3 regions of the Dechloromonas sp. TW-R-39-2 genome follow, and region 1 is predicted to be linked to each of the others. Evidence: riboswitches for the same ligand, from Rfam matches in the RefSeq annotation. Region 1 holds a riboswitch; each other region holds the start of a gene.
The links. Region 1 has a riboswitch for cobalamin ahead of cobT (nicotinate-nucleotide--dimethylbenzimidazole phosphoribosyltransferase). Riboswitches for the same ligand answer to the same signal wherever they lie in the genome.
Positions count from the first base shown of each region.

Region 2: it holds a riboswitch for cobalamin, as region 1 does, so the genes downstream of both, GBK02_RS14270 (carbohydrate porin) here and cobT (nicotinate-nucleotide--dimethylbenzimidazole phosphoribosyltransferase) in region 1, are expected to answer to the same signal.
Region 3: it holds a riboswitch for cobalamin, as region 1 does, so the genes downstream of both, GBK02_RS13165 (TonB-dependent receptor) here and cobT (nicotinate-nucleotide--dimethylbenzimidazole phosphoribosyltransferase) in region 1, are expected to answer to the same signal.

Region 1 covers NZ_CP045202.1:498,545-509,083, forward strand. Annotated here, with positions in the region: gene GBK02_RS02440 (cobyric acid synthase) at 1-50, shown strand, start outside; gene GBK02_RS02445 (response regulator) at 73-1,425, opposite strand; gene GBK02_RS02450 (sensor histidine kinase) at 1,426-2,034, opposite strand; gene cobU (bifunctional adenosylcobinamide kinase/adenosylcobinamide-phosphate guanylyltransferase) at 2,070-2,615, opposite strand; cobalamin riboswitch at 2,657-2,835, shown strand; gene cobT (nicotinate-nucleotide--dimethylbenzimidazole phosphoribosyltransferase) at 2,918-3,967, shown strand; gene GBK02_RS02465 (adenosylcobinamide-GDP ribazoletransferase) at 3,974-4,735, shown strand; gene GBK02_RS02470 (bacteriohemerythrin) at 4,888-5,280, shown strand; gene cobC (alpha-ribazole phosphatase family protein) at 5,304-5,816, shown strand; gene rfaQ (putative lipopolysaccharide heptosyltransferase III) at 5,826-6,923, shown strand; gene GBK02_RS02485 (glycosyltransferase family 4 protein) at 6,920-8,080, shown strand; gene msbA (lipid A export permease/ATP-binding protein MsbA) at 8,114-9,871, shown strand; gene GBK02_RS02495 (glycosyltransferase) at 9,871-10,539, shown strand, end outside.
Region 2 covers NZ_CP045202.1:2,949,037-2,959,575, forward strand. Annotated here, with positions in the region: gene GBK02_RS14240 (efflux RND transporter periplasmic adaptor subunit) at 1-128, opposite strand, end outside; gene GBK02_RS14245 (TolC family protein) at 138-1,460, opposite strand; gene czcI (cation efflux protein, CzcI family) at 1,585-1,929, opposite strand; gene GBK02_RS14255 (hypothetical protein) at 2,066-2,443, opposite strand; gene GBK02_RS14260 (heavy metal response regulator transcription factor) at 2,589-3,272, shown strand; gene GBK02_RS14265 (heavy metal sensor histidine kinase) at 3,269-4,603, shown strand; cobalamin riboswitch at 4,676-4,868, shown strand; gene GBK02_RS14270 (carbohydrate porin) at 4,983-6,437, shown strand; gene GBK02_RS14275 (hypothetical protein) at 6,481-6,624, opposite strand; gene GBK02_RS14280 (beta-propeller fold lactonase family protein) at 6,623-7,699, shown strand; gene GBK02_RS14285 (hypothetical protein) at 7,785-8,495, shown strand; gene GBK02_RS14290 (efflux RND transporter permease subunit) at 8,476-10,539, shown strand, end outside.
Region 3 covers NZ_CP045202.1:2,704,210-2,714,748, forward strand. Annotated here, with positions in the region: gene cobI (precorrin-2 C(20)-methyltransferase) at 1-189, shown strand, start outside; gene GBK02_RS13110 (cobalamin biosynthesis central domain-containing protein) at 227-970, shown strand; gene GBK02_RS13115 (cobalamin biosynthesis protein) at 967-1,362, shown strand; gene cobJ (precorrin-3B C(17)-methyltransferase) at 1,359-2,357, shown strand; gene GBK02_RS13125 (ferredoxin) at 2,354-2,719, shown strand; gene GBK02_RS13130 (hypothetical protein) at 3,168-3,815, opposite strand; gene GBK02_RS13135 (hypothetical protein) at 3,897-4,367, opposite strand; gene GBK02_RS13140 (hypothetical protein) at 4,856-5,050, opposite strand; gene GBK02_RS13145 (Crp/Fnr family transcriptional regulator) at 5,111-5,809, opposite strand; gene GBK02_RS13150 (hypothetical protein) at 6,160-6,537, shown strand; gene GBK02_RS13155 (helix-turn-helix transcriptional regulator) at 6,689-7,471, shown strand; gene GBK02_RS13160 (YbhB/YbcL family Raf kinase inhibitor-like protein) at 7,572-8,135, shown strand; cobalamin riboswitch at 8,295-8,492, shown strand; gene GBK02_RS13165 (TonB-dependent receptor) at 8,643-10,539, shown strand, end outside.

The sequences.
Region 1 (10,539 bases):
TCGAAACCGCGCTCGACTGGGAAAAAATGGCGACTTTCCTGCCGCTGTAAGGCGCGATGGCCGGGCTTTGCCTCAGCCGGCCGGCTTGGGCTCTTCGTGGTGAATCCGCTTGAGCGCGACCTGGCGCTGGATCTCGCGGAAATCCATTTCCCGGCCGTGCAGTGCGTAATGTTTGCGGATGCTGCCGAACACCTTCTTGGCATCCGGGCTGCTCATCAGCTCTTCGGTATGGCGGTCGGCCAGTTCTCGATCGCCGACCGAGAGCGCCGCACGCATCACATCGAGTCGTACCGTGGCGGTGAGTTCGGTGGCGAGCAAAGCCGGGCGCAGACCGGCAAAACGCTTCTTGCCGCGATCCGGCGAAGCCAGCGCGAGCAGTGAAGCATAGCTGCCCTGTTCGTTGAGGCTCAGGTTCTGCAATTCCGATTCGCGAATGCCAACCAGCACTTTCTCGGCGGTGATCAGGTCGCCGGCATCGACATAGCTGCGCGCCAGGGTCAGTTGGTCGTCGGCTGAAACGGCGCCGGGCATGGTGTCGTTGGCGATGACATCGGCCATCGCCGCCCGAGCCGCCTCGCTGTCGCCGTTGAGCGTTGCCGCCTCGGCCAGCAGGCGCTTGCGGACATAGTTGCGCGGGGTTTTTTTGGCCACCTCATCGAGCACCTTCTGGGCTTCCTCGTGTTCGCCCTGGGCCATGCAGATGCTGGCCTTGATGTCCGAGGCATCGAAAAAATGCGGTGTACCGGCGACGACGCGATCAATTTCCTCGCGCGCTTCGGTCAGCCGATTCTGTTGGTGCAGCGAGCGCGCCACGCCAGCTCTGGCCCAGGGGAAATCGTAATTTTCCAGAATACGGCGATAAGCCGTTTCGGCCGAGCTTGAATCACCGGTGGCGAGCAGCACTTCGGCTTGCTGGCGAAGAATTTCGAAACGGTAGGGGCGGCCAGCTTCGCTATCGCGCTGCGCAGCCAGGATAGCCAGTGCTTTTTGGTATTCCTGCTGGCGTTTTTCCCGGTAATACGCGGCGAAAAAATCCTTTTTCTGAACAATTCGATTGAGCCGCAAGAGCAGTTTGTCGGGCGAAAAAGGTTTGATGATGTAGTCGTCGGGAACCAGTTCAACCGCAGAAACCACCTGCTCGTAGGATTGTTCGCCGGTCACCATCATGAAAATGGTTTCGTCCGGCAACAGGTTGAAGCGGCGCAATTCTTCGAGCAATTGCTGGCCGGAGCGTCCTTCGCCGAGGATGTAGTCGCAGAGGATGATGTCCGGTACGTTGTTGCGGATGCGGTAGATCGCATCCTGGTAATTCGAGGCGAATTCGACGGCAAAGGCACCGACCGTCTGGGCGATGCTGCGCAGCGCATCGCGGGCCAGCGGCTGGTCGTCGATGACGAGAAAACGCTTTTTGCTGTAATCGCTCATCTACGGAATGAGCAACTCAAAACGTGCGCCGCCCAGCCTGCTGTCGTTGCTCAGGCGCAAGCTGCCATGCCGCTCCTGCCGGGCATGCAGCCGGGCCAGCCGTTCGGCCAGCAGCAGGCCGGTACCGCTGGAAGGTGGGAAATGGGCAAAGCCGGGGCCGTCGTCTTCGACCGAAAAGCGCAGGCCATCGCTGCATTCGCTGGCGGTCAGGCATACTTGGCTGCGGGCAAAGCGGCCGGCATTTTGCACTGCGTTGCCGAGCATGTCGGCGATCAGGTCACGGTCCAGCGGCCAGGCGTCTGGTGCCTGGCAATCGATGTTCAGGGTGATGCCGTTGGCGGCGAGGTGGGCTTTCTGGGCCAGCCCGACTTCGGCACAAAGATCGCCGATGATGGTCGGTACGATGGCCAGTTGGGCACCGTGGCGGAGCAGCCGGTAGCTGGCGAGTGTCCGCGACAGGCGCTCGGCGGCCGCTTCGATGGCGTAACGCGCCTCGCCGAGGTCGATGCGATGTTCGGCTTCGCGGGCGGCAATCAGCGCTTCGGCGACGAACAGCTGATTTTTGGTGTCGTGGATGCCGGAGGCCAGAATGTCGAGCAAGCGCTGCATGGTTCCTCCGAAGCATCAAAGAGTGAAGAATAACCCTACTTTAGTGATAGTGGCAGTCCGGCTGCAACCAATGTGACGCGGTCGCAAACAGCGGCAACGCGTTGGTTGAGGCGTCCCTGTTCATCGGCGAACAGTCGGGAAACCGGATGCATCGGCACGATGCCCCAGCCAACTTCGTTGGAGACGAGAATGATGCGCCCGGGCAGGTCCGGCAGGCATTCGATCAGGCTGGCTGTTTCGCCATCGAACAGCGGACAGTCGATGGCCTGGCCGGCTTCGGCCTGAGTGCCAGCCTGGCCGGCAAAAAGCAGGTTGGAAAGCCATAGTGTCAGGCAGTCGACCAGGATGCAGGTATCCGGTGCTGCCAGCTCGCGCAAACGGCTTGCCAGGTGAAGGGTTTCTTCGGCACAACCCCATTCGGCCGGGCGACGGGCGCGGTGATGGGCGATGCGGCGCGACATTTCACCGTCACGGGGTTCAGCCGTGGCCAGGTAGACGACCTTGAGGCCCGATTCGGCTGCCCGTTTTTCGGCGAGAATGCTTTTGCCCGAACGGGCGCCACCAAGAATGAGTTCTTTCATGGTTGGCACTTTAGGTGATTGCGCCGGGTCGCCGCAAGCCGGATAATTCCGCCCGATTCGATGTAACGGAACACGGTGCAATTCCGTGGCGGGCCCGCCGCTGTAATCGGGGACGGATGTCGCGACAAACCACTGCCTATGGGGAAACAGACCCGGCGGGAAGGTGCGGCAAACGGCTGATCCGAGAGCCAGAAGACGTATCGAGTCAGTTTGGGCTGGAAGCCTGTGGACAGGGCTTCGTGGCGACGTTTTTGCGAGCGTTGCCGCGAGGCCCTTTTGCTTTTTCGAACAGAAAGAATCGGATGCATTCAAAATTCAATATCACTCGCCCCGACCAGGGGCTGGCCGTTACGCTGCAACACAAAATCGACCAGAAAACCAAGCCGCTTGGCGCGCTTGGCCAGCTTGAAACGCTTGCCAGGAAAATCGGGCTGATCCAGCACAGTCTGACGCCGCAGCTCACGCAGCCGCAGATGCTGGTTTTTGCCGGCGACCATGGTGCGGCCAAGGCCGGTGTGTCGGCTTTCCCGCAGGAAGTGACCTGGCAGATGGTCGAAAATTTCCTGGCCGGCGGTGCGGCGATCAATGTTTTTTCCCGCCAGAACGGTATGGCGCTTTCCGTGGTCGACGCGGGGGTGGCCCATGAATTCGGCCGTCGTCCGGGTCTGATCGACGCCAAGGTCGCCGCCGGAACGGCCAGCTACATCGATGAGCCGGCAATGACCCTGGCGCAATGCGAAGTGGCGATTGCCAGCGGCGCCGAGATCGTGCGCGGTCTGGCGGCGGGCGGCTGCAATGTTGTTGGCTTCGGCGAAATGGGGATCGGCAACACGGCATCGGCGTCGCTGATTACACATTGTCTGACCGGGGTTTCGCTGGCCGAGGCGGTTGGCCGTGGCACCGGGCTGGACGATGCCGGCCTGGTTCGTAAACAGGCTTTGCTGGACAAGGCGCTGAGTCGTTACCGGGCCACCGGAGGCAGCGACGAAGCGCTCGCCGTGCTGGCCGAATTCGGGGGTTTCGAGATCGCCATGATGGTTGGCGCCATGCTGGCGGCGGCGGAAGCCAAAATGGTGTTGCTGATCGACGGCTTTATTGTCAGTTCGGCCGCGTTGACCGCAGCAAAGCTTTTCCCGGCATTCACCGATTACTGCATTTTCTGCCATCGCTCGGCCGAGCCAGGGCATCAGGCCCAACTGCGCGCAATGCAGGCCGAGCCTCTGCTTGATCTCGGCTTGCGGCTCGGCGAAGGTACCGGAGCGGCGCTGGCTTATCCGCTGGTCCGTGCGGCGCTGGCTTTCCTCAATGAAATGGCCAGTTTCGAGTCGGCCGGCGTGTCCGAGCAGGAATAAGCCCCGATGTTGAAGCGTGAGCTGGAATATTTTTTCGGGGCTATCCGTTTTTTCACCCGGCTGCCGGTACCCGGCTGGGTCGGGCATTCGGCGGAAGCACTGAATTCAGCAGCGCGCTATTTCCCTGCCGTCGGCCTGCTGGTCGGCGGCATCGGGGTGCTGGTTTATCTCGGGGCTGCCTTGTTCTGGCCCAAACCGGTGGCTGTCCTGCTGTCGATGGTGGCGACGATTTATGTGACCGGGGCTTTTCATGAGGATGGCCTGTCCGATACGGTCGATGGCCTGGGCGGCGGTTGGGAAAAGCAGCGCATTCTTGAAATCATGAAGGATTCGCGGGTCGGAAGTTATGGCGTGGTGGCGCTGGTTCTGGCCTTGTCTGGCAAATTCACCCTGCTTGTCGCGCTGGACGATGCCCTGCTGCCTTGGGCTTTGCTGGCCGGGCATGCCATTTCACGCTTTTGCGCGACTTCCCTGCTGGCAAGCATGGATTATGTCCGCGACGATGCGCTTTCCAAGGCCAGGCCGCTGGCAAATCGCCTTTCCTGGCCTATTTTGTTGATGGCCGCGGGGTTTGCCCTGCTGCCGTTGGCCGGGCTGCCGCCGGTCAAGGCGGTGGCCGGGTGTTTGCTCGCCGCGCTGGTGACGGCTTGGCTGTCACGGCTTTTCATGCGCTGGCTGGGCGGTTATACCGGTGACTGTCTCGGTGCCACCCAGCAATTAAGTGAAATTGCGTTCTATCTTGGCTTGCTGGCGTTGTTGCCGGTCTGAGCGGAGGGTGATGTTTCATGCAATCGGCTTATGTCGTTCGGCTTTGCTGTTGTGCGACAATATGACGAAAGTTTTGTTAGTCGATCGTGATGTTCGGACAGGGCGGGTTTGGCATGCATAAAAATTACGATGCGGTAGTGTGGGACCCTGCCATGAGCGTCGGGCAGCCGCGTCTGGATTACGACCACAAGCTGTTCATCGGTTTCTTCAATGAAATGATGGCGCACGCCGATGCCGACGTTCATTCAGAATTCATCTCCGGTTTTCTCGACAAATTCATGCGCTATGTAGGCGCTCATTTTGTTGAGGAAGAACGCTATATGACCGATATTGCGTATCCCGGCGCCGAGGAGCATCGCCGTTTGCACAATGAAACGGTCGAGCAGCTGACGCATATTTTCGAACTGACCATTCTTGGCGAGCAGCGCGCCGTCAGCATGCTGGTCGACTTCATCGTGCAGGGTTACGAACATCATCTGCTGGTCGAGGACCGCAAACTGGCCGAGTTCGTTCGTCTTCGTTCGCAGCCGATCCGCTACGCCTGAACCGTGAAGTTTGCGTTGCCGGGATGATTCTTCACCTCGTTCGTCATCCGCGGCCACGGGTCGAGGCCGGCATTTGCTACGGTCAACTCGATCTGGTGGCCGAAAATGTCGAGGCGGCCGCTGACGCCTTGCGTCCCCGCCTGCCGCCCGGTTTGCCCGTCTGGAGTAGCCCCTTGCAGCGTTGCCGGCATTTGGCCGAGGCACTGCATCCCGCGCCCCGGCTTGATGCGCGGCTGGCCGAAATGAATTTCGGTGCCTGGGAAGGTCGACCGTGGGATGCCATCCCGCGTCAGCAGATCGATGACTGGGCGAGTGATGTGGCGCACTATGCGCCGCCTGGCGGCGAGTCGCCGCAGGCGCTGCAGGACAGGGCGCTCGACTTTGTCGCCAGCCTGAGCGAGCCTGAGGCCGTGCTTGTCACGCATGCCGGCGTGATTCGGGTGTTGCTGGCGTATTGGCGGAATTTGCCGCCGGAACGCTGGAGTGAACTGGTTTTTGACTACGGATCGCTGACGACGGTCGACGTCCCCCGGTAAAATACCGGGATGCAAATATTCAATCCTCTGGGCGATGCCGTGCCGCTCGGCGAAGTTCGTCGGGCACTGGTTATCAAGCTGCGCCATCACGGCGATGTGCTGGTCAGTTCGCCGGTATTTTCGGTGCTCAAGGCGCATGCGCCGCAGGTCGAGATCGATGCGCTGGTTTATGCCGATACGGCCGAGATGGTGACCTTGCATCCGGCAATCGCGCGAGTTCACACCATCGACCGCAAATGGAAGAAACTCGGCATCGTCGGTCAGAGCAAGGCCGAACTGGCGCTCTACAACGCGCTCAAATCCCGTGGTTACGACCTGATCATCCACCTGACCGAACATTGGCGCGGCGCCTGGCTGTGCCGCCTGCTCAAGCCGCGCTGGTCGGTCGGGCCGTCGGTCGGCGGGCGCAGCAAGCGCTGGAAGCAGAGTTTTACCCATCTCCAGACGGCACCGCGCAATGCTTTTCGCCATATGGTCGAGGCCAATCTCGACGCCCTGCGCCGGATCGGCATTCAGCCAGCCCCTGAAGAACGACGCATGTGCCTCATTCCGGGGCTGGCGGCTGAAGCCAGTGTGGCGGCGCATTTGCAGGGATTCGGCCTGAAGGGTGGCGATTTCATCCACATTCACCCGGCCTCGCGCTGGTTTTTCAAATGCTGGCCGGTTGACCGCATGGTTGCACTGATTACCCGTCTGCAGGTCGAGGGTCATGCGGTGGTGTTGACCGCAGCGCCGAGCAAGGATGAACAGACCATGCTCGATGCGATCCAGGCCGGGCTGGCGCAGCCGGCTTTCAGCCTGTCCGGCGTGCTTTCGCTCAAGGAGCTGGCGGCGCTGACCCAGGCTGCGAAGCTGTTCATCGGCGTCGATTCGGCGCCGATGCACATTGCCGCAGCCGTGGGCACACCAACCGTCGCGCTGTTTGGTCCTTCCGGCGACAAGCAGTGGGGGCCGTGGGGCATTCCCTTCCGTGTTGTCAGCAGCACCCAGCATCCCTGTCGGCCATGCGGTATCGATGGCTGTGGCGGCGGCAAGCTCAGCGATTGCCTGGTCAGCCTGGGGGCGGATGAAGTGCTGGCGGCAGCTCACGAATTGCTCGCGCTGTGAAGATTGCCATCGTTCGTCAACGTTACAACCCGTTTGGCGGGGCCGAGCGCTTTGTCGAACGGGCCTTGGCGGCGCTGGCGGCCGAAGGGGCGGAAGTCACGCTGATCACGCGCAGTTGGGATGGCGCACCACGCGAAGGATTTCGCCAGGTGACCTGCGACCCGGCGTATTCCCGCTTGCTGGGCGGACGGGCGGCGCGCGACCGCAGTTTCGCAGCAGCGGCGCAGCGCGAGATGGCGGCGGGGGGATTCGATATCACCCAGTCGCACGAGCGCGTTCCCGGCTGCATGATCTTTCGGGCCGGCGATGGCGTGCATGCCGCATGGCTGGTTCATCGGGCGCGAATCCTCGGGCCACTGCAGCGCCTGATACAGCGTTTTTCGCCGTATCACCGTTATGTTTGCGCGACGGAACGGGCGATGTTCGAACATCCGGCCTTGCGCAGCGTGATCTGCAATTCGCAGATGGTGGCCGATGAAATCAGCCGTTTTTACGGCATCGACCGCAGCAAGCTCGCCGTGATCTACAACGGTGTCGATACCGCCGTCTTCCATCCCGGGCTGGCTGACGAATTCCGCAGCGCGACCCGCGCCGCAGCCGGCATTCCGCCGGATGCACCGGTTCTGCTTTTTGTCGGCAGCGGTTTTGAACGCAAGGGTGTGCCGCAACTGCTGCGCGCCTTCGCCGCGACGCGCAATCCGGCGGCGCATCTGGTCATCGTCGGTGCCGACCGCAAGCTCAAGGCCATGCGGGCGCTGGCCGCATCGCTCGGGCTGGGCGGTCGGGCCCACTTCACCGGGCCGCTCAAGGATGTTCGCCCGTGGTACGGCGCAGCCGACGGTTTTGTCCTGCCGACGCTGTACGACCCCTGTCCGAATGCGGCGCTTGAGGCGCTGGCCTGCGGCTTGCCGATTGTCACCTCGACAACCTGTGGCGCTCAGGAGTGGGTGCAGGCCGGCGTGAATGGCTGGGTGGTCGATGCCGTTGATCGGGCCGAACTGGCTGCCCGACTCGACGACCTGTGCGCATTGGCCGGCGATCAGGCAGCGCGTGCGGCGGCCCGAGCCAGTGTCGAGGCCCTGACATTGCCGGCGATGGCCGACCGGCTGCTCGCCCTTTACCGTTCGCTCAGTCCCGCTCCGGTCGGGCAGGTATAATCACGGGTTCTACTTTTCGCATCAGGGATTTGCATGGCCAGTGACATGACCAGTCGTCAGCTTTACCTCCGGCTGTTGACCTATGTCCGCCCCTACTGGAAGGCGTTTGCCGCCGCGCTGGTAGCGATGGGTTTGTCGGCCCTGGCCGAGCCGGTGTTCCCGGCGATGATGAAAAAGCTGCTCGACGACGGTTTTTCCGCCGCCGCCGGGCCATGGGACTGGCTGCTCTTTCCAGCGGCGATCATGGGCATTTTCCTGGCCCGCGCTGTTTTCGGCTTCATCGGCGAATACGCCATGAGCTGGGTGTCGAACAATGTCATCACCGAACTGCGCCAGGCGATGTTCGCCCGCATGGTCCGCCTGCCGACCAAGTATTACAGCGACAATCTCTCGGGCCGCCTGATGTCGCGCATTGCCTATGACGTGGCTGGTGTGGCCGGTGCGGCAACCAACGCGCTGACCTCGCTGATCAAGGATTCGCTGGCCATCGTTGGCCTGATGGCCTGGCTGCTCTACCTGAACTGGCAGTTGACGCTGATCACGCTGTCGGTTGTCCCGTTCATTGCCTTCGTCGTGCGCTTCTTCAGCAAGCGCCTGCGCAGCGTAGCCAAGGGCCAGCAGGAATCGATGGGCAAGATTACCCAGGTGCTGCAGGAAACCATCGAAGGCCACAAGGTGGTCAAGATTTTTGGCGGCCAGACCTACGAGGAAGCCCGTTTCTACAAATCGGTCCGTGAGCAGCGCCGGCTGGCCATGCGGGCGACCATGGCGGTTGCCGCACAAAGTCCGATCGTCCAGTTCTTCGCTGCATCCGGCGTGGCAATCATCATGGGCGTTGCGCTCAAGCAGGCTTCCGGCGACCAGACGACGGTCGGCAGTTTCGTTTCCTTCATTACCGCGATGCTGATGATCCTGCCGCCGCTGCGCCGGATCACCGACGTCAATGCACCGATCCAGCGCGGCCTGGCCGCCGCCGAAAGCGTCTTTTCGCTGATCGACGAAGAGGCCGAGGAAGACAAGGGGCAGATTGATCTCGGGCGGGCTCAGGGGCTGGTCGAATTCGACAAGGTCAGCTTCACCTATCCTGGGGCCGAGCGTCCGGCGCTGGATGGCGTTTCACTGACAGTGCGGCCGGGCGAGTGCGTTGCGCTGGTCGGGCCTTCGGGCAGCGGCAAGACGACAGCGGCCAACCTGCTGCCGCGTTTCTACCAGATTGATGCCGGTGAAATCCGCGTTGACGGCCACGCCATCCAGGACATCAAGCTCGATAGCTTGCGCGACAACATTGCGCTGGTCAGCCAGGATGTCGTGCTGTTCAACGACACGCTCGGCGCCAATATCGCCTATGGCGGCAAGCACGATGCGACGGTCGAGGAAATTCGCGCCGCAGCCAAGGCAGCGCATGCGCTGGAGTTTATCGACGCGCTGCCCGAGGGGTTGGAGACGATGATCGGCGAAAACGGCGTCAAGCTGTCTGGCGGTCAGCGCCAGCGTCTGGCCATTGCCCGCGCCATCCTGAAAGATGCGCCGATCCTGATTCTCGATGAAGCGACGTCGGCGCTCGATACCGAGTCCGAGCGCCATGTCCAGGCGGCCCTTGACGAGCTGATGCGGGGGCGCAGCACACTGGTCATCGCCCATCGTCTTTCTACCGTCGAGCGGGCCGACCGGATCGTTGCGCTGGCCCACGGCCACAAGCAGGAAGAGGGTTCGCACGCCGAATTGCTGGCTCATGATGGCCTGTATGCCCGTCTGTACCGGATGCAGAAAGCGGAAGAGAGCGCCGTCTGATGCGCATTCTTCATACCGAGTCGTCGAAGGGTTGGGGCGGTCAGGAAAACCGCACGATGAACGAGCTGGTCACGATGCGCGAGCGTGGCCACAAACTGGCCGTGGTCGGCCGGCCGGGCGCACGCATCCTGGATCGGGCGAAGGAGGCGGGATTCGCCACTTTCACGGTCGACATGCGTGGCGCAATCGATTTGCCGGCGATCATCAAGCTGCGCCGGGTGATCCGCGAATTCGGCGCCGATGTGGTCAATACGCACAGCGGTCGCGATACCCAACTGGCTGGCATGGCGGCAAAAACGCTGGGTCGGCGCCCACGCATTGTGCGTACGCGGCATCTGGCGCTGCCAATTACCTCGAAATTTACCTACAGTATCCTGCCCGACCAGGTTGTCACCGTTAGCCGCTTCGTCGAGCGTTACCTGGTCAGCGCCGGCGTGCCGCAAGCCAAGGTATGCACCATCGCCACCGGCGTCGATTTCGGCCGTTACCAGCCGTCGACCGCAGGCGGTACCTTGAAGGCCGAGCTGGGCTTGCCGCCCGAGACCTTGCTTGTTGGCACCGTGGCCATCCTGCGCGCCAAGAAGGGGCATGCCGAGATTCTCGATGCCGCGCCGGCCGTGCTTGCCCGTTTTCCCGAGGCGCATTTCGTTTTCGCCGGCGATGGTCCG
Region 2 (10,539 bases), 1.0 Mb from region 1:
GTTGGCTTGGAGGCACTGCCCCCTAATATCCAAGTGCCCGCGACAATTCCTGTCGCCAAGATCACGGCAATGGCGATCCCTTGCTTTCTGGTGAGATTGAAGGTGTTCTTGTTAAATTTCATTTTCATGACGGGCTCCTACGGACGGCTGGGGACTGCAGATTGCATTGACTCGATGGAGCCCAAAATGCGCTCCAATTCGGCAGCGGTCCGATGAGCATCGGACAAACTTCTCAGGTATTGGGCTCTCGCCTGAAAGAAAGTACGTTGTGCATCCAATACCTCCAAAAAGCTGAACTTCCCCAATTCAAATCCTTTGCTGGCGGCCTCATAGGCGCTACGAGCCCCCGGCATGATTTCGCTTTGCAAGGCTTGTGCTTCAACAAGCAGCGCTTTTAGCCGCTCCTCGTTTTGTGTCACTTCAGTGCTCAAACGAACCTCGGTAACACTGAGCTCGTCCCGCGCCTTGTCGGCTCGACGCTGTGCCTCAAGCACATTGCCCTGATTACGGTCGAAGATCGGGAACGGAATTGAGAAACCCACAATGGTTTGGTTGCGCCCCAGCTCTTCAACCTTTTTGGATCCCAGGCTGACGGTAACGTCAGGAATCCCGCGAGAACGCTCCAAATCGGCGAGTGCTGAAAAGCGATCGACTTCATGGCGTGCGCGAAGAAGTGCCGGAGAAACGTTCAGGCGACGGGTGATTTCTTCGGTGGAGCGGACCGGCGGCAACATATCGGTGCGTCCTTCGGCCTGTTCGAAGCGCGGCGTCGAACTTCCCCAACTTGCGGCCAAACGTTTCCGGGCAATCACCAGTTCTCGTTGTGCCTGGTTCAACTCCACTCGTGCTGAGGCTTCCGCAACACGGGCTTTTGTTTCCTCAACCGGCGAGATCTTGCCGGCGGTCACACGTCGTGAAGCCGCCTGGCTGGCGCGCTGGGCTAGGCTGAGCAAGTCCTCGGCCTGTTGAATACGTTCCTGAGCAACCAGAACATCAAAAAAGGCCCCGATCACGGTGGCGCGTACCTCAAGGCTTTTGGCTGCTAGATCGGCTGCTGCTACATCTCGACCCCGCTCGGCAGATGCAATTCGGGCAGACCGCTTGCCACCAAGCTCGATCCGTTGGTTCAACTGGATCGTCGTGGTCCGCGTGGCCTTATTCTGTGTATCTTCAACTAAAGATGAAAATTCCGGATTGGGCAGAATGCCTGCTTGGATTACAGCCCCTTCGACTGCACGTAATTCATTGGCGGCAGCGGACAATTCCGGATTGGACGTTAATGCGAGATCAATCGCCGCCGAAAGGGTCAAGGTTCCAACCGGCTCCTTGGCAAGCGTAGGTGCGAACGTCGTCGAAGTCAGCCGGTCTTGCGACTGGGCATTGAGATGGGGGCTGGCCAACACCGTCAATCCGAACAGGGTTCGGAGCAGCAATGCGGTAGCGAAATTCCTTGGGTACATCCGATTCTCCAGTGATGAAATACACGTTGGGGAATCGGCGGGGCGCCAACTGACAAGCAGAATGGCACAGAGCGCGGCTCAGGCCGCAGCAAAAAGGTTTGGGAAAATACCCCAGCCCCGCCGATCAGGCGGAGATGGACCAGTTGGGGCGTTCGGGCTGGTCGCCAGGCGGTGAAGTCAACAACGGAACTGTCTGAAAAAGATCCTCAACGCCCTCGAATTCGGGCAGAGAACCGCTGAAGGCAGTCAACGCAGCAATACAGCCCGCATGACAGACACCGCAATCATTGTCCACATCAGAAATAGAACCTTTGGCAAGCTTCTCGCTGTCGTCTGTCTGATGCTTGTGGTCGTGGTGACCGAAGTGCTTCGCCGATCCCGTTTCGTGCTGGCAATAGGTCGCTGCCACCGCCCAGGAAATCTGGAGCGGCAAAACAATCAACAGGAAAATGGATAGCCAGCGACGCATGGGATGAATGGTAACAGAACAAAAGTGTGTTCAAACAACAAGTCTGCGGAGGTAACGTAGGGAAAGGCGGGGTGCGGATGACCAGGGTTTTCCTGGTCATCGTCCGATGGGCAACACATCAGTCCTCGGGGCGGAATTAACCGCCCAGGTACAACGCCTCGCGTTGCTTCTTTTCTTCCGGCGTCATTTGCATGGAAGGCGCGGGGGTGTTGTGCTGGAGTTTGTCGACGTGTTGCCATTTCCCATCGCGATAGGCATATTCGTGCGGAATCAGCACCCAGCCCTGATCGCCGCCAACATAGCGATACTGGCCGTCCGCACTTACTGGGTTGCGTTTGAAGTCATCGAGTTCCTGTTGCACTTGCTGGGCGGATTTGCTGCCCGAACCGTGCGCCGGGTAGAATTTTGTCGCACCCTCCGATGGGTTATGCATGACTGATTCGGCCAACACCTGGCCTGACAGTGCCAAACCGGCACAAAGAACGGGGATGGAAAGGGCTTGTTTGACGTTCATGATGGAACTCCTTCATTGATCTTTCGGTTCATCGGTTTTGTGGAATGCCGAACAACTGAACGGCATGGATGAACTATAAAAAATCAGCACTGACAGAACGCCAACAGGAAGTTTACAAAATTGACATCTTTCGATTCGGGACGAGATGAAGCTACTGGTTGTCGAAGATGAGCAAAAGCTTGCCCAATACCTGCAAAAGGGATTGGGTTCTGCAGGCTTTGTCGTTGACCTTGCCCATGACGGTGTAACCGGGCTCCACATGAGTCTGGAGTTCGATTACGCGGCCATCATCCTCGACTCCATGCTGCCCGGCATGGACGGACTTGCCTTGCTGGCTGCCTTGCGTACCAAAAAACAAACGCCGGTCTTGATGTTGACCGCGCTGGGTAAAGTGGAAGACCGGGTCAACGGTTTGCAGACGGGCGCCGACGACTATCTGGTCAAGCCGTTTGCCTTTTCGGAGCTGATCGCTCGAATCCAGGGACTGCTGCGCCGCTCGGCGCAGCATCAACCGGAAAGCACGTCGAACCGTCTGGCATTGCACGATCTTGAAATGGATCTGGCTCGCCGTAAGGTCTCCAGGAATGGTCAGCGTATCGACCTGAGTGCCAAGGAGTTCTTGCTGCTTTCTCTGTTTCTGAGGAAACAAGGCGAGGTGCTATCGCGTACCGAGATTGCCGAGCAGGTTTGGGATATGAATTTCGACAGCAACACCAATGTAGTCGAAGTTTCGATCAAGCGACTTCGCGCCAAAATGGATACACCCTTCGAGCTCCAACTACTGCACACCGTACGAGGCATGGGTTATGTCCTCGAAATGCGCGAATGAAACTTGGCAAACAGATTAACCCGACGCTGAGTGGTCGCCTTGTACGCTGGCTCGCCTCACTAAGTTTGGGTGTCCTTGGATGTTTGTGTCTCGGAGTATTTTTCTCGGTCAAAATCAATCTTGAGTCACAACAGGATCTACGCCTTGAAAAGCTCAGTACGGCAATTCAGCACCTGTTTGAAGAAACGCCGGCACACCTGCAACCGGAAACACTGGAACATGACCTGGAAGATCTTCTGAAGATCAATCGGGACTTGCATCTCAAGTTGCTCGATAGATTGGGTGAGGCTCGTTTCATTTCGACGCCAAGTGCGTGGCCGTTAAAAGCGCGCTTTCACTCGCTTGCACTTCCCGACGGAGCTCCGAGGACAAATTTTGCCGTTGCCGAACTGGCGCTCGACACCGCGCCGGACGAGGCTATTCTGGATCGCCTCGCAGCCATTCTCTGGGGGGCTGCATTGATCGGCAGTGCTGCGATCACCGTGGGCGGTTACCTGCTCGTTTATTTTGGACTGGCCCCCATTCGGACACTGGCTGAGCAAACGCGCTGTCTCGCAATACTTTCCCTCGACAAACGGTTGGAAACTGAGGGGATTCCCGCCGAGCTACAAGTGCTTGTCGATCAGTTCAACGATTTGCTAAACCGACTGGAAAAAGCCTACCAGCAGCTCGAAGGATTCAATGCCGATGTAGCGCACGAATTGAGAACGCCGTTGGCGAGTATCATCGCTAGCAGTGAATTGGCTTTGCGTAGCAACGACAAGGATGAAAATCTGCGTGATTGCATCGGTGCGAATCTCGAAGAAATGCACAGGCTGTCGGGCATAGTGAATGACATGCTGTTCCTGTCGCAAGCCGACCGGGGTGCAAAAGCCCGGCGGAAACCCATTCAAAGCCTCGCCCAACTCTGCACTGAGGTGGCTGACTACTATGAAGCCGTGCTGATTGAGTCCGACCTTCAGTTGTCGATTGAAGGTGACGCTTCCGGCCTGTTCGATGCTGCACTGCTACGGCGCGTACTGTCCAATTTACTGAATAATGCAGCTCGATATGCCGATCACGGGAGTGCAATCGTGATCCGGATAACGCCGAAAACAGATGGACGACTTAAACTCTCGGTGATCAACCGAGGCAAACCGATTCCTGATGAAAGCCTGCCTCATATCTTCAATCGTTTTTACCGCGTAGACACGTCACGTAGCCACGGCCACCAAAATCACGGACTGGGCCTCGCCATCGTTAGCGCGATTGCGCGGATGCATGACGGGGAGGCATTCGCAATATCGGGGAGCGATGAAATCGAAATTGGTGTGTTGTTGACTTCTGGGTGAAGCCTGCCCCAATGCAGCAATGGCATATATAGTCGCTTTGCTGGATTTAGCTTAAGCTTTGCCTAGCTGATACAATCGAAAATTGTTCGCGGTGCCTGCTTGCCTTTTTGGCAGCGGGTGAAACGGGAAACAGGTCAAATGCCTGTGCTGCCCCCGCAACGGTAGGGAAGTGCGGAATCATCTCAAGGCCACTGGGTTCTATCCTGGGAAGGCGATGGTTCAAAACTCCTGAGCCCGGAGACCGGCCACGGACAATCAGCGGAAGCGTTGCGGGGATGCAACGGCCGGCGCGATTCCTATTGCCCCTGCTTTTCCCCGTTCCGTCTCCACCTTCGTCGATGACCGGCTGCGGGGACGCTCGCCGGAACAAGGGGCCATCATGCATCACCACCTCAAACGCACCGTCATTGCGGCTGCGTTGCTTTCAGCACTGCACTCCTACGCCGCAGAAATAACAACCCAACCAACGTCCGGCAAAACCGGCTCTGGGCGCAAAGCACTGCTTCAACGCATCGAAACGCTCGAAAAACAACTCGGCGAGATGCAGCAACTCATATTGTCTCAACAAGGCCAACCGAGCAAAAACACTCAGCCGACTGAACCCGTCGCCGGCAATAAAGTGGTCGTAGCACGTCTGAATGAAATGGAAGCACGACTGGCCACGGTAGAAACCACCACCGTTCTCTCCGAACCCAAAACGGCAGTAAAGCAGATTCAGGTCTACGTCGATGCCGATGGCAATCAATACGATCACCCCGTCGCGGGCGCAACCCCGACGCTGACCTATCAAAGGGAGCGCGTCTATCGGCGGCAAACCATACGCGAGGAAATCGAAGAGGCACTGGCGGCCGAAAAGAAAGGCAGCATCGAACTGGGCGTCAGCAATGTCACCACAGCACAAATGGCCTTGCAGACAGGAGGACCGTCATCACGGGCCAATCGTCATACCTATGGACTATCAGCGGCCGATGTGACCTTCCGGGCAAAATCGGCCGCACTGAATACCGAGTTCTTTGCCGACGTCGTCGGCATCGGCGGCTCCGCTCCTGACCAGGAAATTTCGGCCATCAATTTGCTCAACAGCCAAGCGGCTCGCCTCAGCAACAACCAGCTAAATCTACGTGAAGCGTGGATCAGAACCGAATTGCTCAATCAAAAATTGGGGTTGAGTGTCGGTCGTCTTGATCTGACCAACTATTTCGATCGTAACGTCGTGGCCAACGATGAAACGGAGCGCTTCATCAGCGACGCGCTGGTCAATAACCCGGTCCTCGGTTTGACAACGAACGGCCTTGGCTTCGCCGCAATCTACGACCCGAAGAGCAACATCAATTTCAAGCTGGGTATGCAGCAAAGCAGCACTGAAGCGACCAGTCTATCCACCTCGCTTTACTCGCTGGCGGAGGTGGAATATATCGCTCGGCCGCTTTCCTTGCCTGAAGGCCGTTATCGACTCTGGGGACGGCAAGACAACAGCACCGGCAGCAACAAGACCGGTGCCGGCGTCAGCTTCGACCAGAAGCTGACCTCGGCTGTGACCTTGTTCGGGCGTTACGGCAGCGGCTATGTCGGCAGTGTTGGCGGAACGATGAAGTTCTACAGCGGCGGCCTGGCCTTCCAGGCCCCCTACACCTTCAATCCGCTCGACATGTGGGGCGTCGGCTACGCACAAACCGACCTGTACAACGGCAACACGGAAAAACTGGCCGAAGGGTTCTACAACCTTCGTCTGGCAGATCACCTCTCCCTCTCATTCCTGCTGCAGTACGTCATGGAATCGAAGACGAAGGAAAGCTATCTGATTCCGGGTGTTCGCATGAAGGTCAGCTTCTAACGGAAATGCAAGGAGAACAAAAAATGTCGAAATCAAAGCTAAATCAGGTTATGGGTGTGCTCCTGGCTGCTGCCAGCCTGATGACAGTTTCATCATCAATGGCACAGATGAAACACACGCCCGGCATGTCGATGCCGGCCCCTTCATCCTCTTCAAAAGTGATTATCAGCGACCCAGCATCGGCCATGATGATTGTCGATCGCGACTCCAACGATATTGCATTCATGGATCTCAAGAGCCGCAAAATCCTGGGCCGAACCTTCCTCGGCAACAACGTTAACCCGCACATGGCGATGATGTCGCCTGACGGCCGCTACGTTGTCACCGGCGGTACCCGCGCCAACACCGCCTACGTCATCGATGCCCGTACGCTGGAACTGGTCAAAAAGATTCCGGTGGGAATCTCTCCCGAGCACTTCTCGTTCTCCCCGGATGGCCGCTATTACTACCAGGGAAATCCGGAGGGCGATTCGATTACCGTGATCGACATGGCGTCGCTCAGCGTGATCAAAACCATTGAAGGGCTGGCCGAGCCGCTCAACATTACCTTCACGCACGACGGCTCCAAGGCCTACGTCGGCAACTACGGGGCGCACTGGGTTGGCGTCATTGACGTCACACGCCACCAGTTGCTCAAGAAAATCCAGATTGCCAACGTACCCGGCATTTCGCGCCTCGATCCGGGCAAGTACCTGAAGGAGATCAAGGGCATCTCCATGCCCGCCATGAGTCTCGACAATCGCTACATCTATGCCGCCGATGGCGACCTGGGCGTGGTAGGCGTGATCGACACGCGTGAAGACAAGGTGGTCAAAGTCATCCGCGTCGGTCAAAACCCGTGGCGTATTTACATGGGGCATGACGGCAAGTACGCCATTACCGTCAATAACGGCGATGAGACCATATCGATCATCGATCTCCAGAGAAACGAAGTGGCCGCCACCCTGCCGGCGGGACCGGACATGACCGGCGTCAACTTTGCCGCGGGCAAGGCTTTCGTCATCAGCTCGACTACCGGCTTTGTCTATGTCTACAACATGAAAACCTTGAAGCCCGCAGGCCGGATCAAGATCGGCACCAACATTCAGTTGGAAACAGCGACCACCGACTTGGCCGACGAGAAGATCTATCTGGCGGCATCCACCGACCACTCCATCTACATCATTGACGGCAAGACGGAAGCAGTCGAGCGGATTCCCAATGTCGGCCTGTATCCATGGGGAACACACATCATGGATAGCAAAGACAATTATTGCCATTGACCTGAATGGTTTCCCGCAGTTGCCAACTGTGGGAAACCATCAAGCCAGAAATAGCTGATCCAGCTTCCTGAAAGAGAGAATAGCCATGCGTCGTTTTGTTTTTGTGAGTGCCGCATTCTGGTGTCTGTTACCGCCCCTCGCGCAAGGCGCGGACCTCCGTGAACGCATGCGGACGCAGGCTGATGGCATCAAGGTGACCGGAGCGCAAGCCAGTGATCTCACGCTGACCTTGACTGAGGCAGCCATGCGCCCCGTTCAGACCTGGATACGCACAGTGGGAACGATCGCTCAGGATGGTCAAAGCATCTCGGCGCAACTGCGTGCATCCGAGGCAGAAGGTGTGCAGATTGGGCAGCGAACACGCAACTTTGCAGCCAATGCCCGAACGCAAATGCATCAGGGCAAGGTCATCAAGGTCGCCCCACAGGCTGGCGGCCCTCTGGTGCTATCGACCTTGGCTGACCGAGGACACACACCCGGCACGCGCTATCTGATGGAGATCGTTGTTGAGCGCGGGCCGTATCTGTCGATTCCCAACGTCTCGATCATTGAAGAAGGCGGCAATCAACTCGCTTACATCGAAATGCAACCGGCAGGGAGTGGCATCTATGCGCCACGCGTGATCCAGACAGGCATCCAAGGGGAACAGTATACGGAGGTCAAGCAGGGGCTATTTGAAGGAGACCGCGTCGTTTCGATCGGCAGTTTTTTCGTCAATGCCGAAGACAAACTGAAAATGCCGCGGCAAGGCATTTGTACAACCATCGGACCCAGCAATGAACTTCACCATCATTGAAAGCGTCATCCGGCGCAAGGCCGCGGTCTTGCTGACGGTACTCGCCGCCGTGCTGCTGAGCGCCTATGCCATCCTGACGGCGCCGCTGGATGCGACTCCCGACATGTCCGATCCGCAAATCGTCCTCTATGCCAAGTGGGCACGCAGTCCGCAATTGCTGGAGTCCCAGGTCAGCACCCCGATCATCAAGTCCTTGGCCGGCACCCCGGGCATTCAATCAATCCGCAGTACCTCACACATGGGGTACTCCTTCATCTACATCATCCTTAAGGGCGAGTCGCAGCGCCCGGCCGTCCAGAAAGTCGTCGCCGACCGGCTGAATGCCATCCGCCCACAACTGCCCGTCGATGCCACGGTAACCCTCGGGCCGAACGCCAGCAGCATGGGCTGGATTTATCAATACGCAGTGGTTGATACCAGCGCCACACTGGATCTCCGTGACCTCCGTTTGCTGCACGAGAACCAGATCAAGCCGGGCCTGCAGACCGTGCCCGGTGTCGCCGAGGTGGCATCGGTCGGCGGTCTTGAGAAACAATACCAGTTCAAGGTTTTTCCGCCGCTACTGGCTGAGTCAGGCCTGTCACTCAAGCAAATCGTGACCTCCCTCCAGAACGCTTTTCAGCAAGCGGGCGGACGCACGATCGAAGTGACCAATCGCGACTACCAGATTCGCGGCATTGTCAGCTACGACAACATCGACCAGCTCGAACTGATGGTCGTCGGCTATCGACCGGACGGCAAGCCGGTTCGCCTGAAAGACATCGGTTATATCCAGGTCGGCTACGACCAGCGCCGCGGGGTGGCCGAGCTCGACGGCAAGGGCGAAGTGGTGGGCGGCATCGTCATCATGGAGCAGAAGCACAACGTGCTGGAAGTCACTCACGCCCTCGACCAGAAGCGGAAGGAAATCCAGGCCGGACTGCCGCCAGGCGTCGAACTCGTCACCACCTACGATCGTTCGGCACTGATCTGGGGGACGCTCGAGCACTTCCTGAGCACGCTGGGGTACGAACTCGTCGTCGTTATCGCGGTAATGCTTCTCTTCTTGCGCAATGCCCGCACTGCCGTTGCGCCGGTGGTCATCCTGCTGCTGGGCGTCGCCTTCACCTCGATCCCTCTGGCAGGATTTCACCAGACGATCAATCTCTTCTCGCTCGCCGGCCTGTTCATCGCGATCGGCGAAATGGTCGATGCGACGATCGTCATTGTCGAGAACTGCACGGCAGAACTGGCAGCGCGTCGCCGATCCAATGGCGAGCTCAGCGCAGCGGAAAAGCGAGCCGTCATCATCCATTCCATCGCCAACGTGGCGCGGCCCCTGCTGTTCTCGCTACTCATCATTCTCGTATCCTTCCTGCCGGTCTTCTTCCTGACCGAGAAGGAAGGCCGGCTGTTCGATCCGCTGGCCTACAGCAAGACCTTTGCCATGCTCTTTTCCACCTTGCTGACCATTTTCCTGTTGCCCATCATCATTGACTGGGTTTTTGGGAAGAGCACCAAAGTCTCCGGCCACGAAGGACATGCCGAATCGGGGTTGGCCCCCGCCTATCGTTACGCTATCGGCAAGGTCATCCGCTATCGCTACCTGTTCCTGGCGGGCAGCGTGGCGGCCATGGTCGGCGCGGTGCTGTTGCTGAGCCAGTTCCGGACGGATTTCATGCCGCAGATGGAAGAAGGCTCGGTGCTGTACATGCCGACGACGCTGCCCGGCGTGCCGGTGCGGGAAGCAGCCTGGATTCTGCAGCAGATGGACAAGAAACTCGCTGCCTTCCCCGAGGTCAAGCGCGTCTTCGGCAAACTTGGCCGCGCCGATACCTCGACTGACCCGGCACCGGTATCGATGATCGAAACGACCATTTCGCTCAAGCCTCAGAACGAGTGGCGCCCGGGGATGACGAAGGACAAGCTGGTCGCTGAAATGGACGCGGCGATGAAGGTCACCGGTTATGTGAATACCTGGGTACAACCGATCAGTGCCCGCGTGGCCATGCAGGACACGGGCATTCAAACGGCGGTCGGCATCAAGATCAAAGGCAGCGACATT
Region 3 (10,539 bases), 1.3 Mb from region 1:
CTGGCCACCTCGGTGTTCATCGAAAAGGTCGGCTCGCCGGACGAGCGCGTGATCCGCGACATCGCCAGCCTGAAGGGCGAAAAGGTCAATTACCTGTCGCTGATGCTGGTCCAGAACCCGAAACGCGTACGCGGCGAATTGCGCCGTGGCTGCCGCAAGCGCAAGGACGCTGCTGCGGTCGACGCCTGAAAAAGACAAAAAACCAAGCCCCACAGAGAACCCCAACATGAAAATTGCCGTCGTCTCCATCACCAAACATGGCATCGCACTGGCCGGCCAGGTGCTTGCCGCCCTGCCTGGCGCTCAACTTTTCTGCCCTGAAAAATTTCGGGCTGATGCAGAAACCGCTGCGCCCGGTGCCTTCCATTGCTACACCGGCAAGGTCGGCGACCAGGTGCCAGCCTTGTTCGCCGCCTTCGACGGGATTGTCTGCATCGTCTCGCTCGGTGCGGTTGTCCGGCTGATTGCCCCGCACCTGAAAAACAAGGAAACCGACCCCGCGGTCGTCGTCATCGACGAAGCCGGCAAGTTCGTCATCCCGATGCTTTCCGGCCATCTCGGCGGTGCCAATTCACTGGCCGGCCATCTCGCCACCGCCCTCGGCGCGACGCCGGTCTTGACCACGGCATCCGATGCGCGCCAGACGCTGGCCGTCGACCTGCTCGGCCGCGAACTGGGCTGGACTTTTGAAGCAACGCACGACGAAATCGTCCGTTGCAGCGCCGCCGTGGTCAATGACGAGGCGGTTGCGTTGGTCCAGGAAAGCGGCAGCGAAGACTGGTGGACGCATCACGCCAATGGCCGAAGTGGGCCGCTGGCAGCCAATATCCAGCGTTTCAGCCGGATCGAGGAGATTGATCCCGAGCATTTTGCCGCCGTCCTGTGGATCAGCCAGCGCGCCCTGCCGGCCGAGTTCGCTGCCCGCCTGGCCGGCAAGCGGGTGATTTACCGGCCGGCCGACAGGGCATGAAAATCACCCTCGGCCTCGGCTGCGACCGGAACACCCCGGCCACGACCATCGAGCAATGCATCGCCGAGGCGCTGGCACTGTGCGGCCGCAGTTTCAGCGATGTCTGGGCAGCGGCCAGCATTGACCTGAAAGCCAATGAAACCGGCTTGCTCCACGTCATCGAGACGCACCGCTGGCCCTGCCTGTTTTACCCGGCCGTGGCCCTTGCTGCGGTCGACGTGCCGAATCCGTCGGAAACCGTGCGCCAGTACACCGGCACACCATCGGTCTCGGAAGCCGCGGCGCTGCTCGCCGCCAATGCCGATGCCGCTCATTTGATCATCGAAAAACACAAGTTGCGCGGCCCGGACGGGCGCAACGCCACTGTCTCCATTGCAAGGATTCCACAATGAACGCACCAGAAACCCTCGCCCCCGCCACCGTGAAGACCGGGAAAATCATGCTCGTCGGTCTCGGCCCGGGCAGCAACGATCACCTGACCGCCCGCGCCCGCGCCGCCATTGCCGAAGCCGACACGATCATCGGCTACGTCACCTATATCCGCCTGGTGGCCGATCTCGTCGTCGGCAAGGAAGTGATCAAGAAATCGATGACCGAGGAACTCGATCGCGCCATCGAGTCGCTCGACCGCGCCCGCCAGGGCAAGAAAGTGGCCTTGATTTCCTCCGGCGATGCCGGCGTTTACGGCATGGCCGGGCCGACCTTTGAAGTGCTGTTCCAGGCCGGATGGACGCCGGACTCGGACATCGAGGTCGAGATCGTGCCGGGCGCCTCGGCGCTCAACACCTGCGCTGCACTGGTCGGTGCGCCGCTGACCCACGATTTCTGCGCCATTTCACTGTCCGATCTGCTGACCCCATGGCCGACCATCGCCCGCCGGCTCGACGCCGTGGCCTACGCCGACTTCGTCGTCGCGCTGTACAACCCGAAGAGCGGCCGCCGCACCCAGCAGATCGTCGAAGCCCAGCGCCTCTTCCTGCGCCACCGCGATCCGCAAACGCCCGTCGCCATCGTTAAATCCGGCTACCGCCCGAAGCAGCGTATCGAATTCACCACGCTGGAGAAGATGAACGAGTGCGATATCGGGATGTTGTCGACCGTGCTGATCGGCAACTCCAATACTTTCGTCAAGCACGGCCTGATGGTCACCCCGCGCGGCTACGCCAACAAGTACGCCGTTGAAGACGGCGAGCGCAACACGCACGACGGCGAACAGGCCGGCCGCTCGCTGTCCACCGGCCTGAACGGCTGGATGGCGGCGATTCAGGCAAGCGGCAAGAGCGCCGCCGAACTGGCCGTCGAGTACCGTCTGCCGGAGGATTACATCGCTGCCGTATTAATCAGCGACGTGCCGGAAGAAGGCGAGGCCAACGAGATCGAAGCATGAGCCAGGTCGCCAAGCCGAAATTCCGCGAATACAGCCGCCACCTGCTGGTGTGCACCGGCGAACGGTGCACACTGAACGGCGAAGGACAGGCGCTGTTTGACAGCCTGCAGCACAAACTACGCACCGCCGGGCTAGGCGTCGATGCCGGCCCGCTGCGCGTCAAGCGAACGCGGACTGGCTGCGTCGCAGCCTGCAAAGGCGGCCCGATTCTCGGCGTCCAACCGGACGGAACCTGGTATTACAACGTGACCGACGAAAATATGGACCGGATCATCGAGTCGCATCTGAAGAACGGCAAAGTCGTCGATGAACTGGTTTTCCATCAAGGAAAACCGAGCTGCACGGAAGAAGCTTCCGGCTAGCAGGCCACATCCGGCCGGCGATCTGATCGTTGGCTGAAATTGAGATGGCCGGAACGTGCCCATAGCAGCTATAGGCTATCTTGAAAACCGGACGTTCAGGAACGTGAAGATGAGCGGACGCCGAAGGCGGTCCGCTCCAATGGTAGGTTAAAGCTCACATGCACACCCACGCTCACAACCCCAGCGCAATCCACAATTGATCCCGCAGTTGATCAAGCGGTTCGTTGAGTCGTCGGTGTGTCCCAAGATCATCGGCGTGAATGTAGAAGTCATTGAAGCTCCCATTTCCAGCGAGCATGACGGGCAGCAACAGCTAAATCGCCGCTTTGGAGCAGAGCAACGATTTCCCATCTCAGCAAGCGCTTTAACGTTTCAAGGTAAGGGGCGCTGCGCTTTATCGCGCAGCGCCCAGAGTGCTGAGCAAACGGGGTTGAGTGCCGGATTATGCCTAAACACCTTCCAACTCCATGAACCAGAAGCTACCAAACTTTGACCAATTAAAGTGATATGACTTTTGCAATTCAATGGATATGTCTTTCCCGCCAATAGGTACTGACAGATTGGCTCCTGATATTGAGTGACCATCGGAAATGTCATAAGCCCAGCACTTGCCGCCTTTGGTCTTGGGGTTTACGAACCGTTTTAGGTCGTTCATTACCAATGCAACGCCGCGGTTAGAGATACCAAGAGAAACATATTCCTCAAGAATACCGAGGTCTTCATATACATCCTTCATGAATATGTCGTGAGCGCCTCGTGGGCCACCGGAAGATGCGATAGCGCGGTAGCACTTGAGTTCAATGGCGATTGATGATTCGCCTTGGGTTGATTCTCCTTTCAGAAGAATATCAATTTCATTTGTTCCCAATTTCGTTTTTACACCTGTTTCCAGTTCAATGTCTGCCACCTCGTGACCGGAGTGCGAAGTAAGTGGAATTAACTGGCGGAGAATGTAAGCGTACTGAAGTTGCATTGACGCTTCTTTGTTAATTGGGATGGTTTTTCCGCCAACTTTCCGGGCGAATATTTCCCATGCGGCAGACACGGCACATCTCAATCGTTCTTCGTGTGTTGATGCCGTGATGAAGTCAGTCATAGCGAGCCTTTGAGGCATAACGTAGAAAATCACCGGACCTTCGGCAAGCGCAGCTTGCCGAAGGTCCGGTGGATTGGTGTGTTAGGTGCCATCCAAGCCCCGTGCTTTGGATTGATTAAACAACTGCTCAATTTTTGTTCGATCTTGTGAGCTACATGCTCCCGACTTGGACATTGCCGATGCTATGTGTCCTTGGGCTGCTCCATGCAAAAAGGATACAAAAGCAACCTGCTTGTCACTAAACCCTCGGTTACGTGCGCCACCCGTGAGTGAGGTGTAATTTGACTGCCAATCAAGGCCGCACCATTCGGCAAGGCCCGAAACTTCGCCAACATCAAAGGCGCGATTAGCCACGGCTCTTGAAATTGGCACTGTAATTCTGTCCTTCTCCGAGGTTGGTTGGGCAAACTGACCATTGGAGAGCTTTGCTTTTCCCCAAAAATTTTGAAGCACGAGAGAGAGCAATTCTTCTCGTTGTGCTTCCGGCAAAATGCCAGCATGCGAAATCCCGCATAAAAATACGAGAGAAAGCGGTAAGAAGATACGACGCATTTGTGGCACCTAACAGTGTTTACACGGACGCTCGGGTCCGCATGGCAATTGATATTGCTGACGCCGGATATATTGCACTAAGCATATTGTATTCAGTCACTTGGAATGTTGGCTGTCAGTATAACAATATCAATATGCCGGACAACTGACTCAGAGCAATGTCTGCTTTGGGGCACGGTAATCGAGTGTCCGCAGATGGCCGATAGCACCAATTCAGCCAACTTTCCGGTATACGGCTATTGAAATCAAGCTGCCTGCCGTAAGCCAGGTATGAAGCATCCCCAAAGACAGGCTCAGAAGCCTGGCGGATTTTCAGATAACTGCTTCGTGGAGTCAGTCACCGGCTATTTAGCCGATAGCCCACCCGCAACATGACTCTAGAATGCGGTTGATGCTGGAAGTCGAGCCGCCGAGAGAAAAAAACTCCAGCCTGAAAATAGGCATCTCGTTGCTTTTTCTCTAACCTATCTCTATGTGCAGTGATTTGACTACGGCTTCTGTGAAGGTGTTTTTTCCTTCACGCGCCACGCATACATCAGGGAAGCCTCATTGAATTCCTGCCTGGTTTCCACATCCTTCCACCAAACCAATCCCCGGCTGTCTTGACCGAGGTATTTCCACTGCTGGACATCTCCGCTGCACAGTTCAACGGTGTAAATCGCATTAGTCTCGAGAACCATCATTGATCGAGCCAAGGTAGTGAAAGGAAGGGGGGATTGGGTACTAGCGCTGACCAATCCTGATTAGGCGACTAAATCCAGTTGTAATCGCGAGATGCTGTTGATGTGAATGTCGCGCCCCTGGATGGTAAAGAGACCTTGCGCGCTCAATTCGTGGAGAGTCCGGGAGAAATGCTCAGGGCTCAGACTTAACTGAGAGGCAATGACGCTTTTAGGTGCAGACAGCCTGATGACAGTGGCTTCCTGACATGATTCCTGATTGGCTGCTTCACGCAACAGAAAGGTGAGTACGCGCTTGGCGCCGGAACACAGCGTGTACCCTTCCAGATCGACCATCAGGTCGTGCGTTTGTTGCGACAGAGAACTTAGCAAATTATGGGTGAAGCCCGGATTGCGGGCGACCAGATCAAGAATTGCCGTTTTCGAGATCTGTAGCACCAGCGTGTCATCCAGTGCTTGCGCATGAGCCCGGTAGGGCTGATCCAAAATAAGCTCGGTCTGTCCAAAGCTCTGCCCTGCGCCCAGTATAGTGACGACCTTTTCGGTGCCCTGGGGTGATGAAAATGCCACTTTCACCTGGCCGTACATCACGATCAGCAGACCAGAGCACCCATTCCCGGATCGAAACAGCATGTCGTTCTTTTCGAGATGCAGTGTCTGGCAGGCCTTGCCAACTTCGAGAGTCTCGTCGCAGGAAAGTCCTCCAAACAAAGGGATTCGACCCAACAGGGTATCAATCTGGACAGACTTTACATCGCGCATTGCTTCTCCTAGCTCAGGCTGCGGGAACAGTTGAGCGTGCAATGTGCCTCTGATGTTCAGGCGCAGCTTGATTTAGATCAAAACAATCCGAAGGCCCTAGGTAGCTCCCATACCAAATAACTACATTTCATTCGTATTTTTGGAGGCTCTCGCAACATTTTGCTATCCTGCCGCTTTTCCATTGACCCGCGCTACAACCCAAGCCTGCCAACGATGGCGGCACAAGATCAGGTTTGAAAGCCGGGCCGGAGACACAGATGATCACCGGATGCCAGGTGATTTGATACGGCAGTTCGGATAACGTATGGATCGCCCCAAATATCGAAGTTTTTACTCTTTTCAGGAATGTCATGATCAACAAACTTAGCAGGATGCTTTTTACCGTTTCGTCAGCACTTTGGCTCACTGCCGCCTTGGCCGAAAACCCGGGACACAAGCATCATCACGATTTCCCCCAAGATGTTGATGCGTTCCATGCGGTGCTCGCGCCGATTTGGCATGCACGCCCCGGCAAGGAGCGTTCGCGCAACGCCTGCGCCCAGGCTGCCGAGATGGAGAAACTGGCCAAGGGCATCCAGTCTTCGGACGCAACGCCGCTGCTTGCAACGATTAACGCTTTGCAAGGCAAATGCAAAGGCAAGCTGGCCGATGTGGATGCAGCATTCTTTGATGTCCATGAGGCATTTCATCGGCTGATTGACGCGCCGGCCCCCGCGGCAAAACGTTGAGCCGGTTGACGCACCCCATGGCCGCCACAGCCTGGGGGCTGGGACAGCACGCTGCGCCGTGCGGCAAATGCTGCCCGTCAAGCGATCTTCCTGCGTGCTACGGTCGACACGCCAAAATCGCCCAATTTCCTTGCACTATCCACACACCCGGATGAACTCACCCGCTGGCGTCTCTGCCCTGACCATCAACACGCGTATCTCGCATACGGTGCGCACCCTCACCATGCGTGACGATCTGGTCGGCTGGGTGATTTCCGGCCGCAAACGCTTATCCACCCCGCTCGGTGACAAGCAGTTTGGTGCCAACGAGGTATTTCTCATCCCGCGCGCAACGCAGTGGGATGTGATCAACGAAGCTGATCCGGGTGGCGCCTACCAGGCGCGCATCATCAGTTTTTCGCCGCAGTTGCTTGAACAGTTTTTCGAACGTTTTGCTCAGTTCACCGCGACACCGATATTGCGCAGTTGCGCGATGACCAAAGCGGATGAGGCTTTCACGGCGACCTTCAGCCATACACTGGCGGCGCTTGAAGATCCCCGCGCGTCAAATGCCGTTCGCGAACACCGGGCGCTGGAGGTCTTGTTGCTGCTGGCCGAGCGCGGTCTGGTTTTTACGCCGACGCACAGTTTGAGCTGGACAGACCGGGTATACCGGCTGGTCGGGCAACGCCCCGAATTCGACTGGACCATGGCCAGCGTTTCGCGTGCCTTCCTGCTCAGCGCCAGCACGCTGCGCCGCAGATTGGTGGAAGAAGGCACCTCGGTCAGTCAATGCGTGCGTGAGGCTCGCCTCGAAGCGTCGATGGCCTTGCTGCAATCCTCCAGCCTGCAGGTTTCGGAAATTGCGGCGCGCTGTGGATACGACTCACACAGCCGGTTCTCAGCGGCGTTTCGCCAGCGCTTTGGCTATGCACCGTCGCACTTGCGCTCATGAAAGCTGCAGTATGGACTGCAACGCACAGCAATTGACGCGCCAGAGCTAGCGCGCCGCGCTTCCTGTGGTCATCATTGGCCTTCCTTTTTCTGGAGTCCAAATGATGCGTAAACTTCTTCTTGCCGCCGCACTTGCCGCTACGTCGACCTTCGCTGTGGCGACCGATTTCGAGTTGAGCAGCCCGGATATCAAGCCCGGCAGCATGATCGACAAGCGTTTCGAGTTCAATGGTTTCGGTTGCTCCGGCGAAAACAAATCGCCCGCCTTGCAGTGGCGCGGCGCCCCCGCCGGCACCCAAAGCTTTGCCGTCACCGTATACGATCCAGATGCACCGACCGGTTCGGGTTGGTGGCATTGGTCAGTCATCGATCTGCCCGCCGAAGTGCACGCCTTGGCGGCGGATGCCGGGGCGGTCGGTGGCGCAAAACTGCCGGCCGGTGCGAAGCATGTACGGATCGATTACGGTGTCGCTGGATGGGGCGGCACTTGTCCGCCGCAAGGTGACAAAGCGCATCGTTACATTTTCACGGTCTACGCCCTGAAGACAGCCAAAATCGAAATCCCGGCCGATGCCACCGCAGCACTGGCCGGCTACATGATCAATGCGAACACCCTTGGCAAGGCCAGTTTTGTGGCCCACTACGGTCGCGCCAAAGCGAACTGATCAAACTGCCCAGCTCTCTTTTACATCCACTTCAAGCGGTCTGGCAAACAGGAGTACGGTGTTCTAAAAAATTCAAAAACCACCATATACAGTAGAAAAAATATTCGCAGGCACTACCCATAGTAGAAACATCATTGACGCTCAGGCCACCATACCGTTAGAATCAAAGTTGTTGAAGGTTCCCCATTCTGGGGATTAAAAGGGAATCCGGTGCCGAGTCTGACTCGAAATCCGGGGCTGCCCCCGCAACTGTTATCGGCGAGCGCTTCGCCACTCTTGCCACTGGCTCACACCGGGAAGGCAGCGAAGCGCGATGAACCGAGAGCCAGGAGACCTGCCGCAACAACTTTCCAACCAATGATGGGGCGGGGTGTCCCTGATGAAAGGTTTGTGCGTGCTGCCATTTTTCGTTCGTCCGGCTTGTCTGCCCACGGGAAACTCCCGTTGCGGCGATCGCGCTGCGCCCAGCGCGCCCCTTCGAATCTCCCCCGCCTGCGGAGACTCCCCATGCCAGTGAAATCGTTTAGAACATCGCCCCTGACAGCCGCCCTGCTGCTTGCTTTTTCAGGTAGCACCCAGGCGGCCGGCGTGCCGACGCTGCAAGAAGTGACCGTCAGCAGCGGCCAGCAGAATCTGATCGGCGTTGCCGATTCGGCCACCGAAGGAACGGTCACCGCCAAACAACTGGCCAATCGTCCCTTGTTGCGGCCGGCCGAAGTACTTGAAACGGTGCCGGGGATGATCGTCACGCAACACTCCGGCGACGGCAAGGCCAACCAGTATTTCCTGCGCGGTTTCAATCTCGATCACGGCAGCGACTTTTCAACCCACGTCATGGGCATGCCGGCCAACATGGTCACCCATGGCCATGGTCAGGGTTACATGGATCTGAACTTCCTGATCCCGGAACTGATCTCCAGCGTCAAATACCGCAAGGGCGTCTATGCAGCGGACGATGGCGATTTCGCCACGGCCGGCTCGGCCCGGATCGATTATCAGCGTAGCCTGGCCAGCCCGTTTGTCGACATGAGCATCGGCCGCAACGGTTTTCGCCGCCTGGTGACGGCGGGCAGCAGCGAAATGGCCGGTCACCAGTTGCTCGGCGCACTGGAGCTGGCCGGTAACGACGGCCCCTGGGATCAGCCGGAAAACCTGAAAAAGACGAATATCGTGCTGCGTCTCTCGAACGGTACGACGAACAATGGCTACGCCGTCACGGCAATGGCTTACAAGGCGGACTGGAGAGCCACCGAACATGTTCCGGAACGCGCCATCCAGAGCGGCGAGATCGGTCGCTACGGTGCGCTGTCAGCCAACGATGGCGGCAAAACGCACCGCTACAGCCTGTCCGGCGAATGGGCCAGAACCGGTGAAGAAGGCGCCACCCGGGCCAACGTATATCTGATCGATTACGGGCTCAATCTTTTCTCCGCCCCGTCCGGCTACATCAACGGACTGAATGGCGACCAGCACGAGCAGGCTGACGAGCGACGCATCTGGGGCGGCCAGGCCAGCCGCAGCTGGTTTCTCGGTCCACAGTTCAAGGACAGCGAAATTACCGCCGGCGTCTCACTGCGTCAGGACCGGATCAGCCACGTTGGCCTGTACAGCACGGAGAATCGCCAGCGCACCAACACCGTCCGCGAAGACCGCATCAACGAGACAGCACTCGGTTTCTATCTCGAAGCGCGTAGCCAGTGGACTCCATGGCTGCGCAGCAACATCGGCCTGCGCCGCGACGAAATCCGGGCCCAGGCCAGCGCCCTGGGTGGCGCCAACAACATGAGCAATGGCGGCGATATCAGCGCCGGCCAGACCAGCCCCAAACTCGGCATCACCATCGGCCCCTTCAACCTGCTCGGCGCCACCGAGTTTTACGCCAACTGGGGCAACGGCTTCCACAGCAACGATGTACGCGGTGCAACAGCAAGAACCAACCCGCAGGACGGTTCGGCGACGATGGCCGTCCCGCTGCTAGTCAAGGCCCGCGGCTCGGAAATCGGTATGCGTGCCGCGCCACTGCGCGGCTGGCATACCAGCCTGTCACTGTGGCAAATGGATCTGGCCTCCGAGCTGGTGTTCATCGGCGATGAAGGCATCACCGAACCCAAGGGCGCCTCGCAACGGCACGGCATCGAATGGTCCAACTACATCGTGCCGACCGATGGCCTGATCATCGATGCCGATCTGGCCCTGTCCGAAGCCCGCTTCAAGACAGCCAACGCCGATAACGGCGGACGCCATGTACCGAATGCCATCCCGCTGACCGCTTCGCTCGGCCTGACGGCCGACCAGGGCGGCCGCTATTTTGGCGGCCTGCGCCTGCGCTATATCGGGGCCTACGCCCTTGAAGAAACGGCGCATGAAAAATCGACGGCCTTCTGGATGACCAACTTGAAAGCCG